DNA from 2 places in the Nocardioides sp. NPDC047086 genome. Region 1 is predicted to be linked to the other one. Evidence: riboswitches for the same ligand, from Rfam matches in the RefSeq annotation. Region 1 holds a riboswitch; the other holds the start of a gene.
What was found. Region 1 has a riboswitch for S-adenosylmethionine ahead of thrC (threonine synthase). Riboswitches for the same ligand answer to the same signal wherever they lie in the genome.
Positions count from the first base shown of each region.

Region 2: it holds a riboswitch for S-adenosylmethionine, as region 1 does, so the genes downstream of both, ABZ796_RS16260 (aminotransferase class V-fold PLP-dependent enzyme) here and thrC (threonine synthase) in region 1, are expected to answer to the same signal.

Region 1 covers NZ_JBEYUV010000002.1:42,156-49,320, reverse strand. The annotation lists gene ABZ796_RS02095 (LytR C-terminal domain-containing protein) at 1-411, shown strand, start outside; gene otsB (trehalose-phosphatase) at 504-1,358, shown strand; gene lon (endopeptidase La) at 1,465-3,792, shown strand; SAM riboswitch class I at 3,927-4,066, shown strand; gene thrC (threonine synthase) at 4,078-5,349, shown strand; gene ABZ796_RS02075 (SGNH/GDSL hydrolase family protein) at 5,485-6,399, shown strand; gene ABZ796_RS02070 (AMP-binding protein) at 6,453-7,165, opposite strand, start outside.
Region 2 covers NZ_JBEYUV010000021.1:54,509-61,673, forward strand. The annotation lists gene leuS (leucine--tRNA ligase) at 1-480, opposite strand, end outside; gene ABZ796_RS16255 (biotin/lipoate A/B protein ligase family protein) at 1,052-2,107, opposite strand; gene ABZ796_RS16260 (aminotransferase class V-fold PLP-dependent enzyme) at 2,328-3,647, opposite strand; SAM riboswitch class IV at 3,691-3,804, opposite strand; gene ABZ796_RS16265 (transglycosylase domain-containing protein) at 3,879-6,023, opposite strand; gene ABZ796_RS16270 (hypothetical protein) at 6,001-6,366, shown strand; gene katG (catalase/peroxidase HPI) at 6,481-7,165, opposite strand, start outside.

The DNA.
Region 1 (7,165 bases):
ATCACCGGTGGCGACGGAGACGAGGGCAAGGAGATCGCCCAGGCCGGTGGCAGCCCCTCGGCCTCACCGTCCGCCTCGCCGAAGGCGGCCAAGGCCGAGGAGACGAAGCCGCCGAAGGCCGAGCCTTCCCCCGTCGACCGTGCCAAGGTCAGCGTCGAGGTCTACAACCAGTCCAACATCGCGGGCTTGGCCAGCGACGTCGCGGCGAAGGCGACCACGGTCGGCTGGAACGTCGTCGGTGAGGACAACTGGATGGGTTCGGTCCCGGAGAACACCGTCTACTACCCGAGCGAGATGAAGCGCGAGGGCCAGCAGCTCGCCGACGACCTCGGGATCAAACGCACCCATCCCTCGGTCGAGGGCTCGATGAAGGGCGACCGGCTGACGGTGGTTCTGACCGGGGCTCTCTGAGGCTTTCCGGCCGTTCTCGAACGTGTGTGATCTGACGCACGGCGGAGGCCTCCCGGTCTGCTCCACGGTGGTTGCCGTGTCACAGTTGAGGCATGGCCGAACTCCAGCCTGATGGCGCCGCAGGTGACCAGAAGTACGCCGCGATCGCAGCTGTCGCCGCCGAGACCCTCGTCGGTCTCGACTTCGACGGGACGCTCTCGCCGATCGTCGAGGACCCGGCCGCGGCCCGGATCCATCCGGACGCGGCTTCGGTCCTGATCGCGCTCGCGTCCCGGGTGAAGGCGCTCGCCATCGTCACCGGCCGGCCGGCCGGACAGGTCGTCGAGCTCGGTGGCCTGGCCGCGATCGCCGACGCGCTCGCGGAGGCGGGCAAGGAGCTGTACGTGTTCGGGCAGTACGGCAACGAGCGCTGGAGCGGTGCCGACCGGGTCGTCGTCGGCCCGCCGCCGCCCGAGGGACTGGCCGCCTTCGAGGCGGCGCTGCCGGCGGTGCTCTCCGCTCATGGGGCGCAGGACGCCTACATCGAGGAGAAGGGTCTCGCCGTCGGGGTCCATACCCGCCGGTTCCCCGACCCCGACGCTCTCGCCGCGCGCCTGCTCCCGCCGCTGACGGAGCTGGCCGGCGAGCACGGGCTCGTGGTCGAGCCCGGCAAGCAGGTCATCGAGGTACGCGCCCCCGGGATGCACAAGGGCCACGCGATCTCGACCCTGGTCGAGGAGGTCTCGCCCGGCGCGATCCTGTTCGGCGGTGACGACCTGGGTGACATCGAGGCGTTCGAGGCCGTCCGGGCCTGGGGGAAGACCACCGGCTCGCCGACCCTCCTCGTCTACTCCCACGCCGGGCCCGACCGGGGTCCGCTCGCGGATCTCGCCGATCTCGAGGTCGCGGGGCCGGAGGGTGTGCTGGGGCTGCTGGGGCGGCTGACCGACGAGGCGCGCCAGGGGTGACACCGCGACGTCTGTCCGCTCACAGCGAACAGCCTAACCGGAGGGAACATCCGGTTGCTCCCGGAAGTTGAGCCGGTATCACTCAACTCTTCTAGGAGGGTCCGCAATGGACAAGCTTCCTGTGCTGTTCGTCTCGGATGCCGTGGTCCTGCCGGGGATGGTCGTGCCCATCGAGCTCGACGAGGCCGCGCAGGCTGCGATCGACGCCGCCAGGGCAGGCTCGGACAGCCGCCTGCTGGTCGCGCCGCGGCTGGGGGACCGGTATGCGACGTACGGTGCCGTCGCCACGATCGAGCGCGTAGGCCGGTTCCGGGGCGGTGAGCCCGCGGCGGTGCTGAGGGCCGTCGGCCGGGCCAAGATCGGCTCCGGCGTGACCGGACCCGGTGCCGCGCTGTGGGTCGAGGTCGAGCCCGCCACCGAGACGACGACGGAGCACGCGAAGGAGCTGGCCGAGGAGTACAAGCGGCTGGTCGTCGCGGTGCTCCAGCGTCGCGAGGCGTGGCCGGTCATCGACCAGGTCAACCGGCTCACCGAGCCGTCCGAGATCGCCGACACCGCCGGCTACGCGCCGTACCTCGACGACGATGCCAAGCGCGAGCTGCTGGAGACGCCGGACGTCACCGAGCGTCTCGAGAAGGTGATCGCCTGGGCGAAGGACTACATCGCCGAGTCCGAGGTCAGCGACAAGATCGCGGAGGACGTACGCGAGGGCATGGAGAAGACGCAGCGGGAGTTCCTGCTGCGCCAGCAGCTCGCCGCGATCCGCAAGGAGCTCGGCGAGGGCGAGCCCGAGGGCTCCGACGACTACCGGGCCCGCGTCGAGGCCGCCGACCTGCCCGAGGCCGTACGCGAGGCCGCGCTGCGCGAGGTCGACAAGCTCGAGCGTGGTTCCGAGCAGAACCCCGAGACCGCCTGGATCCGCACCTGGCTGGACACGGTGCTGGAGCTGCCCTGGGGTGTGACGACGGAGGACTCCACCGACGTGACCGCTGCCCGTGAGGTGCTCGACGCCGACCACCACGGCCTCGAGGAGGTCAAGGACCGGATCGTCGAGTACCTGGCGGTGCGGACCCGACGCGCCGAGCGCGGGCTGCAGGTCATCGGTGGCCGTGGCTCCGGCGCCGTGGTGCTGCTCGCCGGCCCGCCAGGAGTCGGCAAGACCTCGCTGGGTGAGTCGGTCGCGCGCTCGCTCGGACGGAAGTTCGTCCGGGTCGCGCTGGGTGGCGTCCGCGACGAGGCCGAGATCCGCGGTCACCGGCGCACCTATGTCGGTGCGCTTCCGGGCCGGATCGTGCGGGCCATCAAGGAGGCCGGCTCGATGAACCCGGTCGTGCTCCTCGACGAGGTCGACAAGGTCGGCAGCGACTACCGGGGTGACCCGGCGGCGGCTCTGCTGGAGGTGCTCGACCCGGCGCAGAACCACACCTTCCGCGACCACTACCTCGAGCTCGACCTGGACCTCTCCGACGTGCTCTTCATCGCGACGGCCAACGTCGTGGAGCAGATCCCGAGCGCGCTGCTGGACCGGATGGAGCTCGTCACCATCGACGGCTACACCGAGGACGACAAGGTCGCCATCGCTCGCGACTTCCTGCTGCCCCGGCAGCTCGAGCGCGCCGCGGTGACCGCCGAGGAGGCCACGGTCTCCGACGACGCCCTGCGCGAGCTGGCCGCGAACTACACCCGCGAGGCGGGCGTACGCCAGCTCGAGCGGCTGCTCGCCAAGGCGCTGCGCAAGGTGGCGACGAAGCTCGCCACCGGGGCGGAGCACGTCGAGATCGGCCTGGACAACCTCAAGGACCTGGTCGGACGGCCGCGGTTCACGCCGGAGTCGGCGGAGCGTACGTCTGTCCCGGGGGTCGCCACCGGACTGGCGGTCACCGGGCTCGGCGGGGACGTGCTCTTCATCGAGGCCTCCTCGGCCGAGGGGCAGACGGGGCTCAACATCACCGGCCAGCTCGGTGAGGTGATGAAGGAGTCCGCCCAGATCGCGCTCTCCTTCGTCCGTTCGCACGCCGCCGAGCTGGGTGTCGACCCGGCGGTGCTCGACCGCTCGCTCCACGTCCACGTGCCTGCGGGTGCGGTCCCGAAGGACGGGCCCAGCGCCGGCATCACGATGGTCACCGCGCTCACCTCTCTTGCGACCGGTCGTCCGGTCCGCAGCGAGGTCGGCATGACCGGTGAGGTCTCGCTCTCCGGCCGGGTGCTGCCCATCGGGGGCCTCAAGCAGAAGCTGCTCGCCGCCCAGCGAGCCGGCCTGACCGAGGTCTTCGTGCCCCAGCGCAACGAGCCCGACCTGGACGAGGTCCCCGACGAGGTGAAGCAGGCGCTGAAGATCAACCTGGTCAGCGACGTACGCGATGTCGTACGCGGTGCGCTCGCCGACGCCGGATCCGCCACTGGCGGCGAGGCCGAGTCGGTCCGCGCCGCCTGAGTGCGGTTGTCCCCTGGAGGGGCGGCACGGTGTCACACCGTGCCGCCCTTCTCGTTGTCCGGATGGCGGACACTTGGTCCGCGGAGTGGAACCCGGGTGTGATCGGCGGAGGTTGCCTGCCGTACGATCGGTATTGCTCATCGAGAGGGACTGAGGGAACGGCCCAGTGAAGTCCCGGCAACCGACCACGAGCCTCCTCCCGACCACGGGTAGGGCGTGGGACAAGGTGCTAATTCCGGCCCGGCGCGAGAGACGTGATCGGGGAAGATGAGGAGGAGGTTTCTCATGAGCGCTGCGACCACGGAGACGAAGGGCCTGCGCGAGGGCGCTTTCGGCAACGCCTCGGCGCTGTCGTGCCGGGAGTGTGGCCACCAGATCGAGCTCGGACCGCATTACGCCTGTCCGGAGTGTTTCGGGCCACTGGAGGTGGCGTATGACTTCCCGGCCGTGACCCGCGAGGAGATCGAGGCCGGACCCCGCAACATCTGGCGCTACAAGGCGCTGCTGCCGGTGCCCGACGACATCGAGCAGAGCCCCAACACCGAGCCCGGCTTCACCCGGCTCCTGGACGCGAAGAACCTCGCGCGCGAGCTCGGCATCGAGAAGCTCTGGGTGAAGGACGACTCGACCAACCCGACAAACTCGTTCAAGGACCGTGTGGTCGCCTGCGCGCTGAGCGCGGCCCGTGAGCTGGACGCCAAGGTCTTCGCCTGCCCGAGCACCGGCAACCTGGCCAACGCGGTCGCCGCGGCCGGCGCCCGCGCCGGGATCCCCACCGCTGTGTTCATCCCCAGCAACCTCGAGCAGCCCAAGCAGGTCAACTCCGCGGTCTTCACCGACAACCTGATCGCCGTCGACGGCAACTACGACGACGTCAACAAGCTGGCCCAGGAGATCGCCGCGGAGGAGGACGGCTGGGCGTTCGTGAACGTCAACGTACGTCCCTTCTACGCGGAGGGCTCCAAGACGCTCGGCTTCGAGATCGCCGAGCAGCTCGGCTGGCGCCTGCCCGACCAGATCGTCATCCCGGTGGCCTCCGGCTCCCAGCTGACCAAGGTCGACAAGGCCTTCAAGGAGCTCATCAAGCTCGGTCTGGTCGAGGAGAAGCCCTACCGGATCTTCGGCGCCCAGGCCACCGGCTGCAACCCGGTCGCGACCGCCTTCAAGGCCGGCGTCGACGCCATCCGCCCGGTCAAGCCCGACACGATCGCCAAGTCGCTGGCCATCGGCAACCCGGCCGACGGCATCTACGTCCTCGACGCCACCCGCTCCACCGGTGGCGCCGTCGAGGAGGTCACCGACGACGAGATCCGCTCGGCGATCGTGCTCCTGGCCCGCACCGAGGGCATCTTCACCGAGACCGCCGGCGGCACCACCCTCGCGGTCACCAAGAAGCTCGTCGAGACCGGCGCCCTCGACCCGAGCCTGGAGACGGTCATCATCAACACCGGCCACGGCCTCAAGACGCTCGACGCGATCAGCGGTATCGTCGGCCCTCGCGCCACCATCGCCCCCAACTACGACGCCTTCGAGGAGGCCGGGCTCTCGCAGGCGTAGGGCTGCGGATGTTCGTCTAGGTATGTAGCCGAGCCGTCACTTCCCACGCGGAACTCCGCGAGGGAAGTGACGGTTTCTCTGCATACCTAGACGAACCAACCGCCCGTTCACCCTCGTGCGCTACAGATAAGAGACGTGAGCAGCGCGAAGACGAGTGAAGAGGCCAGGTGGCTCGGCATGGTCGCCGCGACCGCCGGAGTCGCCGGTGCGATCGGCGTGGTGGGGGCGGCGGCCGGTGCCGGGTTCGTGACGTTGCTGAAGAGACAGGCGGCGCACGCGCGCGATGTGATCGGCAAACCCCTCGGCGAGGAGGCGATCTACGCCGACAAGGTCTACAAGAAGACCTACGGAGGTACGCCGGTCGAGCTCCTCGTCCTCGGCGACTCGATCGCCGCGGGGCTGGGCGCGGAGACCCGGGGCGGCACCCTCGGCGCACGGCTGGCCAAGGGCACGGCGAAGACCCTGCTGCGGCCGGTGCGGCTGCGTACGGCTGCCGTGGTCGGGGCCGAGACGTCCATGCTCCCCGCGCAGCTCGAGTCGCTGCCGAAGGGCTACCGACCCGACGTGGCGGTGGTCGTCGTCGGCGGCAACGACGTCACCCACCGGGTGCCGCAGAAGGACTCCACCCGGGTGCTGGGGGAGGTCATCGACGCGCTGCGTGAGCGTGGTGCCGAGGTCGTCGTCGGCACCTGCCCGGACGTCGGGGCGGTGCGGCCCCTGCCGCAGCCGCTGCGCTCGCTCGGCCGCCGGATCGCCAAGCAGCTGGCCGACGGTCAGCGGGAGATCGCTCTCGCCCGGGGTGCCCACGTCGTCTCGCTCTCCGACGTCGTCGGCCCGTTCTTCATCACCAACCCCGACGAGATGTTCGCCATCGACCACTTCCACCCGAGCGCGATGGGCTACAAGCGCACCGCCAAGGCCATGCTGCCCTCCGTCCTCGCCGCACTCGGGCAGGTCCAGCAGGTCCCGTTCGGTCACCACCTGCCCGAGCTCCCGCCCGAGGCGAGCGAGCCGACGGGCGCCGAGGACCCGGCCGGCAGCGAGCCCTGACGCCGACCCGGCGCGTCTGTCCCGTACAGCTGGGACAGTTGCGCCGACTCGGGCTACTTGTCGTCCGCCTCGTCCGGGACCTTGCCGCCGGTGCTGAGCAGGTCGGCGGTGAGGCCGGTGGCGGCTCGGTAGTCGACGGTCCCCGCAGGCGTACGCGGCACGGACTCGACCAGCAGGACGAGCTTGGGCTCGTGCGACTCCCCGAGCCGGTCACGGGCATGCTTGCGCAGGTCGGCGGCGGTCGTCTCGGTCGAGGGGGTCAGCTGCACGAGCGCCGCGACCTGCTGGCCCCAGCGCGGGTGGGGCATGCCGAAGACGGCGGCGTCGACGACGTCCTCGTGGCTGAGGAGCACGCCCTCGATGGTCTCGGGGTGGATCTCGAGGTCACCGGTCCGTACGAGGGTCGCGGCCCTGCCGAGCAGCGTGATCGAGCCGTCCTGCTCGCGACGGGCGAGGTCGCCGGGGAAGGTCCAGCGCCGGTTGTCGATCAGCTTGATCGCGGTGGCAGAGCGGGCGTTGTCGTTGTAGTAGCCGAGAGCCGCGGGGCCGGAGCGGGCCAGCAGGCCCTCGACCCCGGGGGCCGCCGGGGTGAGGTCGGGGGTGAAGACCTCGACCTCCGGGCCCACCATGAACCGCGCCTCGCCGGGCACCAGCGGGGAGCCGTCGTCGGCGCGGGAGCCGGTGACGCCGGTCTCCAGGGTGCCGTAGGAGTCGACGATGACCCGGCGGGCGAACGCGTTGCGAAGAACGGAGAGGACGCCGTCGG
Region 2 (7,165 bases), on a different contig from region 1:
GCTCTTCTTGCGGTAGGCCAGCCCCGCCTCGTACAGCTTGATGAACAGCCACTGGGTCCAGTGGTAGTACTCCGGGTCGGAGGTGTGCAGCCGGCGCGACCAGTCGAAGGAGATGCCGTAGCGCTTGAAGGACTCCGCCTGGGTCTCGATGTTGGCGTAGGTCCAGCCGGCGGGGTTCTCGTTGCGCTTGATCGCGGCGTTCTCGGCAGGCAGGCCGAAGGAGTCCCAGCCGATCGGGTTCAGGACGTCGAAGCCCTTCAGCCACCAGTAGCGGGCCAGTACGTCGTGCAGCGCGGTCACCTCGGCGTGGCCCATGTGCAGGTCGCCGGAGGGGTAGGGGAACATCGTGAGCGCGTAGCGCTTCTCGGCCCCCTCTCGCTGGCCCGCCTTGAACGGCTCCAGCTTCTCCCAGATGGGGCGCCACTTGTCCTGCAGCTCGGTGACGTCGTACGTCGCCTGCTCAGCCTGGTCCTGCGTCATTGGTCTTTCGTCCTTGTCGAGTGTCGTGCGTCAAGACTGCTTCTGGAACGATCCCTAGAAATGAGAACGGCCCCTCACATGGAGGGGTAGCCGCGTGACCGGGGTGTGTCCCTCAGGGTCAGCGCGGCTGCCTAAGAAGCAGGACAGACATCTGCATGTGTTCAGGGTAGCCGACCACCGCCACCATCGTCATTCGCAGTCCTGCCATACTCCCGCGCCCGGTGCCGGTGACAGGGTCGAAGTCCTCTAGAAAGGCACTTTCGATACCCCATGAGTTCCGCCCTGCAGATCGACCGACAGAAAATAGGTCCGGAGGGGCCTTCACCTATTGCGACGGCGCATCTGAGCGTGCCAAACTGGCGGCGCTCCGCTGCTCGTGATGTCGGTCGTGAATGAGGACCCCCCCATCTCATCCAAGGAACGCTCCGAGCAGCGGAGTCCAAATCTTTGAGGCCCGGCGACCAAGTCGCCGGGCCTCAAAACGTATTGGAGATCAAGCGCCGCGCCCGAGCTTGCGAAGGCGCGATGCGCGCGTCGAGATCCGGTCGCGTACGTGTAGCGAGCCCCACGCCTACGGCACGCGAGCAACCCATTCCCGCGTGCCGTGCTTGCTCTCGACCAGCGCCGCGGCCTCGTCGATCGTGGCCTGATCGAGGCCGACGTACGCCGCCCCGAAGCTCTGCTCGAACTCGGCCAGCAGTGCCTCGATGACCTTGTCGCGGCTCAGCCCGGTCTGGGAACGGATCGGGTCGACGCGCTTGGCAGCGCTCCTGGTGCCCTTGTCGGACATCTTCTCCCGGCCGATCCGGAGCACCTCGAGCATCTTGTCGGCGTCGATGTCGTAGGCCATCGTGACGTGGTGCAGGACGCCACCGGGGATCCGCTTCTGGGCGGCGCCGGCGATCTTGCCGACCGGGGAGGCGATGTCGTTCAGACCGGCGTAGGCGGCCTCGATGCCGACGCTGCGCAGGCCGCGCAGCACCCACTCGTCGAGGAAGGCGTAGGACTCCTGGAAGGACATGCCAGCCACGAGCGTGTCGGGCACAGCGAGGCTGTAGGTGATCGTGTTGCCGGGCTCGATGAACATCGCACCGCCGCCTGAGATGCGGCGTACGACCTCGATGCCGTGACGCTCGGCGGCGGCCTCGTCGACCTCGTTGGAGAGCGACTGGTAGCTGCCGATCACGACCGCGCTGCTCGCCCAGTCCCAGAACCTCAGGTTGGGGGCGCGGCGGCCCTCGGCCACCTGGCGGACGATGACCTCGTCGAGGGCCATCTGCATCGTCGGCGACAGCGGGCCGGTCTCGACGATCTCGAGGTCGAGATCGTCCCAGGTCGTGGCCCGGCCCAGCGCCCGCAGCACCGTCAGGGCGATGTCACGGGTGCCGAAGCCGACCAGCTCGGCATCACGGGCCGCGGCGTCCAGCTCCGCGGTCAGCTGGTCGAGGGACACCTCGACGGACTGTCCCTCCAGCGCCGTGGTCAGCCACCCCAGCGCCTCGTCGGGTTCCAGGAAGAAGTCCCCCGAGAGGACGACGTCGATGATCGTGTCAGCGGAGACCGTCACGTCGACGACGACCAGCTTGCCGCCGCGTACCTTCCGCTCGCCATGCACTCGTTCGCTCACAGTTCCTCAACACCGCGGGCGCCCCGATTCATCCTCCCTCGTCGAGGCGTCACCCGCCTGCCGCTGGTCGAGCCGCCGGAGCCGCTAGGCGGAGGCGTGTCGAGACCAACACAGTCGAATCGAGCGCGGAGGGGACTGTGTTGGTCTCGACACGCTCGGCCGCAGGCGGCCTCGCGGCTCGACCAGCGGCCGACGTAGCTGACGCTTCGGCAGGAGGGGGTCAGACGGCGGCGCCGCAGGAGCCGGCGGTGTCGGCCAGGCGGGTCAGGCCGGCCGGGCCGACGAGGGGGCGGGGGTCATCGGCGAGGGTCCAGGCTCCGTCGACGAGGACGTAGTCGCCGCGGACGTCATCGGCGAGGAGGGAACGTACGCCGGCGACCAGCCGGTCCACGTCGGCGAACGAGGTGCCGATGCCGATGCTCGCGCGGACGGCGCCGCCGGTGAGCCCGAGGCGCTTGAGGAGCGGCTGGGCACAGAACCGGCCGTCGCGTACGCCCAGGCCGTGCTCGGCGGAGAGGTAGGCCGCGACCCGGCCGGGCTCGATGCCGTCGACGGTGAACGTGACCACCCCGACGGGCTCGTCGGAGTCGGGCCAGAGCCTCACGACGTCGACACCCTCCAGCGCGGACAGGCCGGCCACGAGGCGCCCCCTCAGTGACGCCTCGTGGCGGTCCAGCTCGGCGGCCGAGAGGCTGCCGAGAGTCGTACAGGCCGCGGCCAGGGCGTCCGCGCCGATGACGTTGGGCGAGCCGCCCTCGTGGCGCGCGGGGGCGGGCTGCCACGTGGTCTCGCCCACCTCCACGTCGTCGACCGCCCCTCCCCCGGCGAGGTAGGGGGTACCGACGTCGAGCCAGTCGCGGCGCCCGACCAGGGCGCCGGCGCCGTAGGGGGCGTAGAGCTTGTGGCCGGAGAAGGCGACGTAGTCGGCGCCGGTCGCGGCGAGCGAGAAGTGGCGGTGGGCGAGCAGCTGGGCGCCGTCGACGAGGACCCGGGCGCCGTGGGCATGGGCGAGGGTGACGATCTCGCCGACCGGCAGCGCCTCGCCGGTGACGTTGGAGGCACCGGTGATCGCGACCAGGGCGTAGTCGCCGCGGGCCAGCTCGCTCGCGAGGGCGTCGATGGTGCCGGCGAGGGTGTCGCGGCCGGCGATCGCGGTGACGCCCGCCTCGACCCGGTGCCACGGGAGCAGGTTGGCGTGGTGCTCGATGTCGAGGACGAGCACCCGACCGGGTACGCAACCGGCCAGCAGGTTCACCGCATCGGTGGTGTTGCGGGCGATGACGGTGACGTCGTCCTCGCGGGCGCCGACATAGGCGCCGATGGTCGCGCGCGACTCCTCGTAGAGGGCGGTCGAGACCTGGGACAGGTAGCCGGCGCCGCGGTGCACCGAGGCGTACCAGGGCAGGACCTCGGCCACCCGGTCGGCCACGGCTTGCAGCGCAGGCGCCGAGGCGGCGACATCGAGGTTGGCGTACGTCGTCGTGGTTCCGTCCAGCAGCGGGACCTGCGTGTTCGAGCCGACGAGCGGAAGCAGGGACATGGGGCACCCTTCGGGTCATGGCTCCCCCAGGGCTGCCCGGCGAAGCACGCGCTTGCCCGCGCCACCTCGGCGAGGGCCTGGTCGTCACCCGGAGCACCCCACCGCGTGGGAGGGTTGCCCGCCAGCAAGCCGGGGCTTCGCGCTGGCAGTCGTGACCTTCGCCCGGAATGCTGCCCGAGACCGGGCGCGCCCACCAACTCGTCATCTCGATCGGTGGGCACGCATCTCAGATCACGGACGGCCTCGCCAGGGCTTGCCGTTGCCGTTGCCGTTGCCTCCGTCGTCACAGGCGCCGAAGAACTCCGCGACGGGGTCACAGTCCTCGCCGTCGTCCTCCTCCGGGGGCGGTGGCGGTGCGATCAGCTGCTTCTCGTGACCGGACTCGGGATCCTGGCCGTCGACGTAGACCGGCTCCGGGAAGTTCTCGACCTCCTTGCCCTCCATCGCCTTCGCCATGATGGCCGCCCAGGTCTCGGTGGGATAGTCGGCGCCGAAGTAGGACGGCATCCAGCCGCCGTCGAGCTTCCCTTCGCCGTTGCCGCGCGAGTAGCGGACGGCGGTGGCGATCTGCGGGGTGAACCCGACGAACCACGACGAGCAGACGTACTGCTCGTTGGTGCAGGTGCCGGTGCCGGTCTTGCCGGCCACCGGCCGGCCGATGCGCTGCGCCTTCTGGCCCGAGCCGCTCTGCACCACACCCTGCATCGCGTACGTCACGTCGGCGGCGACATCTTCGGAGATCGCGTGCCGGGCGTTCTTGCGGCCGTTCCAGCTGTAGAGGACGTTGCCGGCGCGGTCGCGGACCTTCTTCACCACGTGCACGTCGTGGCGGTAGCCGCCGTCGGCGATCGTGGCGTAGGCGTTGGCCATGTTGATCGGGCTGACGTTGGCGCGGCCGAGGGCGATCCGGTCGTCGGTCTTGTGGTCGAAGTCGGTGGTGGTGCTGGGGATCCCCGGGAACTTGGGGTCCGCCTTCGCCGGGGCGACACCCGCGGCCACCGCGGTGTCGTAGATCGCCTTGCGGCCCGCCTCGGGACCACCCATCGACTCGGTCATGTCGATGTAGGCCGTGTTCACCGACTGCTCCAGCGCCTTGAGCATGGTGATGTGCTCGCCGTAGTCCATCCCGTCGGCGATCCCGGCTTGCTCACCCTCGTTCACGACCGGCTTGCCGGTGTAGGTCGTGAACGGCGAGTCACCGGCCCAGGTCGACTCCAGTGAGTAGCCCTTCGCGATCGCCGCCGCGGTGGCGAAGACCTTCATCGTCGACCCGGCGTGACCACCGGTCGCGGCCCAGTTGTGCTGGCTGTCGAGATAGTCCTGGCCACCGTAGAAGCCGAGCAGTGCGCCGGACCCGACGTCGACCGAGGCGGTCGCCACGTGCAGGGCGTTCTTCTGCTCCGGGTCGTCCTTGACGTACGCCTTGCGGTTCTTGGGCTTGACCGTCTTGGCGGCGGTCGCGGACGCCTTCATCACCTTCGGCGAGAGCGTCGCGGTGATCCGCAGGCCACCGCTGTCGATGTCCTCCTCGGTGAACAGCGGCTTGCCGTCGGCACCCTTCAGGGCAAGCAGCTCGGCCTTGATCATGGTGAGCGCGTGGCCGCGCTGGCCACCGAGCCGGCTCGGCACCGTCTTCGCGGGGAACTTCGGCAGCGCGTCCTTCACCTTGTCGGCATCCGCCTGCTTCAGGTAGCCCAGGTCGACCATGCCGGAGAGGACGTAGCGGTAGCGGCCGAGCAGCTTCTCCTCGCCGCGGAAGGTGCTGCTGGCGGGGTCGAAGCCGGCCGGGTTGTTGAGGATGGCCGCGAGCGCCGCCGTCTCCTGCAGCGAGAGGTCCTTGGTGGACTTCGCGAAGTAGGCCTTCGCGGCCGCCTCGATGCCGTAGGCGCCCCGGTTGAAGTAGATCGTGTTGAGGTAGTCGGTGAGGATCTGGTCCTTGCTCTTCTGCCTGGTCAGCTTCAGGGCGATGACCGCTTCCTTCAGCTTGCGGGAGTAGGAGCGCTCCGAGTCGAGGTAGTAGTTCTTGACGTACTGCTGGGTGATCGTGGACGCGCCACCCGCGGTGCCCTCGGTCGTGTTGGAGAACGCGGCTCGCACGATGCCCTTCACGTCGACGCCGCTGTTCTCGTAGAACGTACGGTCCTCGGCGGCCACCACGGCGTGCTTGACCACCTCCGGGATCTCGTCGGCGTCCAGCTTGGTCCGGTTCTGGTCGCCCTCCTGGTAGCGGCCGAGCTCGGTCTTGCCGTTGCTGTAGTAGACGAACGAGGTCTCGACCTCGAAGGCGGCGTTGGGGTCCGGCACGTTGATCCGGTTGTAGGTCACGATCGCCGTCACCGACCCGATCAGGGCGATGGCCAGGAACCCGACCAGCACCACCTTCGCCGTCAGCTTCCCCCAGCGTCGCCAGCTCGTCGAAGCCCAGGAGGCCGAACCCGTGGACGTCGAACCCCTGGAGGTCGCGCTCCTGGCCGCCGCCCACTTCTCGGCCGCCCAGACCTTGGCAGGCTCGGCCCGGGCGACCCAGGCCCGGGCGGAGGCCGGTCTGGGCGCCGCGCGACGCGCGCCCGGCGGCCTGCTGGGCGTGGCCGGGGGTGGCTCGGCCACGATCCGCGGAGCGGGCGGAGGCGGCGGCCGCCAGGACGGCGGCGGACCGGTCGGACCCTTCGGAGGCTCGGCGCTCCGGTGTTCCATTGCTCCACCTGACCTAGGCAACTGATTGCGGCGGCCGTTGATCCTACCCGGGTGGGTATGACGACGGAGGCCGACCCCACAAGGGGCCGGCCTCCGTGTCGGTCGTACGCGGCGGCGTACGGCCTTCAGATCCCCAAGATCAGCGGAGCTTCAGGTCGAAGCGGTCGTTCTCCATGACCTTGACCCACGCCTTGACGAAGTCGTTGACGAACTTCTCCTTGGCGTCGTCGGCACCGTAGACCTCCGCAAGGGCACGGAGCTCGGAGTTGGCACCGAAGACCAGGTCGACGCGGGAACCGGTCCAGCCGTTGGAGCTGGTGTAGGTCGCCTCGTCGGCGGACGGGGTCCACTGCTGGTCGTAGTCGAGCAGGTTGACGAAGAAGTCGTTCGTCAGCACGCCCGGGGTCTTGGTGAAGACACCGAGGTCGGAGCCGTCCCAGTTGTTGCCGAGCACACGCAGACCGCCGACCAGGACCGTCGCCTCGGGGGCCGAGAGGCCGAGGAGGCTCGCGCGGTCGAGGAACAGGAACTCGGTGGGGAGGTTGAGGAACCCGGAGTCGTAGTTGCGGAAGCCGTCGGCGACCGGCTCGAGCCAGGCGAAGTTCTCGACATCGGTCTGCTCCTGGGTCGCGTCGACGCGGCCGGCGGAGAACGGGACCGTGACGTCCTGGCCCGCGGCCTTGGCGGCCAGCTCGATGCCCACGCCACCGGCGAGAACGAGCACGTCGGCGAAGGAGACACCGGTCGCGGCCGCGATCTCTTCGTACTTCGCGATGACCGGCTTGAGCTCCTCGGGCTGGTTGACCTTCCACGAGACCTGCGGC